2 regions of the Ureibacillus sp. MALMAid1270 genome follow, and region 1 is predicted to be linked to the other one. Evidence: predicted binding sites of a transcription regulator. Region 1 holds the regulator's gene; the other holds the start of a gene.
The links. Region 1 encodes Rex, which represses fermentation and respiration genes when NADH is low (regulators of the CRP and FNR family bind a similar motif). Its sites were predicted from a motif close to TTGTGAAATATTTCACAA; they were not measured.

Region 1 (2,411 bases):
AGCGAGTTCTCTGTCCCCCAGATAAAGAGGCAATTGGTTTGTTGTAGTCTTCAGTAAAGAATTGCATACCATGAAGGACTGATCTTGTATCGGCTTCGTATTGATAGCCTCCCGCGTCTTTAAAATCATGCTGCAATTGATCGTATTCAACCATAATTCGCTGATATAGTTCGTTGTTTTCATATACTGATGGATTAGCCATTTTTGCTTCCAGTTCTCGAAGCCTTTTTTCTTGTTTTTTTAAACCTGAAAAAATGGTCATCATTTCATCCCAAATAGTTAATGTGGAGTTTAGTCCTGTATGTTGCTCTAAATAACCTAATTGAATATCTTTAGGAATAATGATCTCGCCGGAATCATAAGACATCTGGCCAGCGATAATTTTTAATAGAGTCGATTTCCCAGCGCCATTTCGTCCAACTAATGCAACACGATCACGATGTTGAACCTCTAACTTAACGCCGCTTAAAATCTCATCTGTTCCGAAAGATTTATATAATTGATTTACTTGTAAGACAATCATTGTTACACCTCAGTTCACTATCAATAGTGTAAAGGATTGCTTAGGATTCTTGCAATGTGAATGCTTTACTAATTTCAATATGTTTAGTAATATTGAAAAGATTTATTAGTATTACAATGGGGAATTTTATTAATATATATAATAAAATTAATAGCAATCGGCGAATGTATATAAATTGAACGAAATACTGACAGGTAAAAAGTGAGTTTCTCTGGCAGTAGCCCAGTTTCGCCGAGGCGGAATAGAATGGGGGATAGTAAGTGAAACAAGAACTAAAAATACCACAAGCAACAACAAAAAGATTGCCTCTATATTATCGTTTTCTGCAAAATTTGGCGAATGAAGGGAAACGAAGAATTTCTTCACAAGAATTAAGTGAAGCGATGAAAATCGATTCAGCTACAATTCGACGAGATTTTTCATATTTCGGAGCCCTAGGAAAAAAGGGATATGGATATGATGTTTTATACTTACTTGAGTTTTTTAGACAAACTCTAGATCAGGATGAAGGAGCAAATGTAGCGCTAATTGGTGTAGGGAATCTAGGAAATGCCTTTTTGAAATATAATTTCCAAAAAAACCATAATACACGTATTGTTGTGGCATTTGACTCAAAAGCACCTAAAGAAGGATATAAGGTAAATGGGATACCTGTCTATCATCCAGATCGATTGGAAGAAATGTACGAAAAATTTAATGTAGAGTTGGCGATACTGACTGTATCTTCACGTTCAGCTCAAGAAGTAACAGATAGATTAGCAAATATTAATGCTAAAGGAATATTAAACTTCACGCCTGTTCGTCTGAATGTTCCAGATTCTGTGAAGGTCATGAATATTGATTTGTCTGTAGAATTAGAAGCACTAATTTATTTAATTAGGAATAGTTAAGACGAAAAGATTTCACATTAATCTAATAGCATTACATTTTGAATTACGATAAAATGATACATATAATAGGGAGGTTATAATCATGGTAGTGCATTTAAATGCAGTAACACCGTTTGCCATTATCATTATAGCAATCGTAGCATTATTAATATTTGGTCCCAAAAAATTGCCGGAGTTAGGTCGAGCAGTTGGTACTACACTTCGTGAGTTTAAAAAGGGTACTCAAGGTTTAATAGATGATGAAGATAACACGAAAAAAACAGTAATTGATCATAAAGATACAACAGTTCAACAAGCAGAAGTAAAAGATCCAAATAAAGAAGAAAAAGCTAAGTAGTTAAGGATGTCAAATTTATGAATCCAAAAGAATTAACTGTAATTGAACATATAGAGGAATTAAGAAATCGTCTTGTTGTTTGTGCGGTTATTTTTGTATTATCTTTATTCGTTGGGTTCTACTTTGCAGAACCTGTGATTAAATTTATTCAATATAGAAGTATAGAATCAGAGCAATTAACACTAAATGCGTTTAACGTAACAGATCCACTTGCAGTTTATCTTCAAGTGACATTTCTGATTTCACTAGTTATTACATCACCGGTCATTTTATATCAATTATGGGCGTTTATCACACCGGGATTACACGAATCAGAACGAAAAGCAACATTGAAATATATACCTTATGCATTTTTATTATTTATGGGTGGACTAGCGTTTGCCTATTTTGTTCTATTTCCTAGTGTCCTTCAATTTATGATGAATTTGTCAGAAAGGTTAGAAATACAACAAACAATAGGTATAAACGAATATTTCTCTTTTCTATTTAAATTGGTCGTACCTTTTGGGTTTATCTTTGAATTACCTGTTGTTACATTGTTCCTATCACGTTTGGGAGTATTGAACCCTGCACTGATGAGCAAATTCCGAAAATACTCTTATTTTGTATTGTTCGTGATTGCAGTTTTACTAGCACCACCTGATATTGTTTCATACATTTT
Region 2 (2,411 bases), on a different contig from region 1:
CAGTACTTTATGTACTTGAAAAATATATGTTAAGTGAATGCCGTGCAGGAGATTACGGATTAATGATTGCTTTAGGCCCTGGATTTAGCGGAGAAGCGGTTATTCTTCAATGGAGGGATTAAATATGTACATTTTTATATTCATTTTTACGTTCGTTATATTGCAAAGATTGATTGAATTGGTCATTGCGAAAAGAAACGAAACGACCATGTTATCTAAAGGTGCCTATGAAGTAGGTGCAGAGCATTATCCATTTATGATTGCCCTACACGTTTCTTTTTTTATTAGTTTACTATTCGAAGTATTGTTCTTTAGACATACACTTTCAGTTCTGTTTCCATTCTTGTTTCTTTGCTTTCTACTTGTCCAATTTATTCGAATATGGTGCCTAGCTTCTCTAGGATCTTTTTGGAATACAAAAATTATTATTTTACCTGGAGCAGAAGTTGTAAAGAAAGGTCCTTATAAATTTCTCCGTCATCCGAATTATTTCGTTGTCTGTTCAGAAATTTTACTATTACCGCTAATGTTTAACGCTTACTTTACTGTGATTATATTTACACTACTTAATTTAGCAATGTTATCTGTTCGAATTCCAGTAGAAGAAAAAGCATTAATGGAAGCAACAAATTATACGCATATATTTAAGAGGAGAATTTCACCTTCATAATTTAGTTCTCTATTAATTGATAGAAGCTTTTTGTTATAAAAAATTCCCAAAATACTTATATAGTTAAAAATCATTCGAATAATAGAATTTTTGATTGAAAAGCCGTATAATTATAAATGTATGTCACACAATATTCGATATTTTTTAAATTTTAATTTTACACAACTTCAAAGAAATGTTTTATTATTTATTTTTATACAATTTCGCGCAAAATATGTTTTTACATACGTATAGGTAACTAAAAATCACACTTTTTTTACAAACAGCAGTTGATAAAAATATTATTTATATTATGATGAAATGGATAAACATCTTTGCTATAAATATTTCATTTAATTATGTATTTTGTATCATTTTGTGTGACTCTATGTGAAATATTCTACAAACTTACAAAAAAGTGTCCAATAGGGACATAATGGTAAAAGAAAAGGAGAATGGAAATGTCAGAAGAATTGATTAGCCAAGCTCAAACAACAGGAACGAGCACTCAGGATCTACTTGATCAATTATTAAAACCTGAAGTTCAGCAATCACTTACTACTTTAGTAGAACAATTACCAAAATTAGTTGAGGTTGTAACTCTATTAACAAAAGCTTATGATTTTGCGCAATTAGTTGCTACTGACGATGTACTTAAAAATGATACTGTAACTGCAGTAAAAGAAGTTGCAGAGCCTGTTATTGGAGCAGTAAAAAATGTTGCTGCTAACGCGATTGAAGCAAAAGAACGTGCGGAATCTACGAATGAAGCAGTTGGTATTTTTGGCTTATTAAAATTATTAAAAGATCCTGAAGTTCAAAATGTATTACGTTTTGTTAATGCATTTCTACAAGTATCAGCAGAGCGTAAAAATCAACAATAGTACATTTAGATAATTTAATTTAAAGTCAAGGACGGAGGATATATATGTCAAAAGAAATCGTCATCTTAGGTGCAGGTTACGGCGGTTTACTAACTGCTCAAACATTACGTAAATACTTAAATAAAGATGAAGCGAAAATTACTGTGGTGAACAAATATCCAACTCACCAACTTATTACTGAATTACATCGTCTTGCAGGCGGTACAATTGCTGAAAAAGCAATCTCTTTCCCACTTGAAAAACTTTTCAGAGGTAAAGACATTGACGTGATTGTTCAAGAAGTTAAATCATTCTCAGTTGCTAATAAAGAAGTATTTTTAGCTAACGGAGCTAACCTTTCTTATGATATTTTAGTTGTTGCTTTAGGAAGCCAAACTGGTTACTTCGGAATCCCAGGATTAGAAGAAAACAGTATGGTATTAAAATCTGTTGAAGATGCAAACAAAATTTACAACCATATCGAAAGTAAAATCGCTGCTTTTGCAAGATCAAAAGATGCAGCTGATGGCACGATCGTTATCGGCGGTGGCGGTTTAACTGGTGTTGAGCTAGTTGGTGAAATCGTTGATAACCTTCCAAATATTACTGTGAAATATGGTGTAGATCCAAAAGATATCCAAATTAAATTAGTTGAGGCTGGTCCAAAAATTCTTCCTGTTTTACCAGATGACTTAATTGCACGTGCAACTGAATCATTATCTAAACGTGGCGTTGAATTCTTAACTGGTCTTCCTGTTACAGGTGTTGAAGGAAACGTAATCTCATTAAAAGACGGTTCAACAATTACTGCTAACACGTTTGTATGGACTGGTGGCGTTGCAGCCCTTCCTGTAGTTCAAGAGTCTGGTCTTGAATGTGACCGTGGTAAAGCGATAATC

Region 2: the regulator Rex is predicted to act here: its motif matches at 1,038-1,055, upstream of ACOQFO_RS05730 (DUF1641 domain-containing protein).

Annotation. Positions count from the first base shown of each region.
Region 1 covers NZ_JBMIRP010000080.1:33,093-35,503, reverse strand. Annotated here, with positions in the region: gene ACOQFO_RS10675 (ATP-binding cassette domain-containing protein) at 1-523, opposite strand, end outside; gene ACOQFO_RS10670 (redox-sensing transcriptional repressor Rex) at 784-1,413, shown strand; gene tatA (twin-arginine translocase TatA/TatE family subunit) at 1,496-1,750, shown strand; gene tatC (twin-arginine translocase subunit TatC) at 1,768-2,411, shown strand, end outside.
Region 2 covers NZ_JBMIRP010000046.1:23,736-26,146, forward strand. Annotated here, with positions in the region: gene ACOQFO_RS05720 (type III polyketide synthase) at 1-122, shown strand, start outside; gene ACOQFO_RS05725 (isoprenylcysteine carboxyl methyltransferase family protein) at 125-670, shown strand; gene ACOQFO_RS05730 (DUF1641 domain-containing protein) at 1,105-1,533, shown strand; gene ACOQFO_RS05735 (NAD(P)/FAD-dependent oxidoreductase) at 1,578-2,411, shown strand, end outside.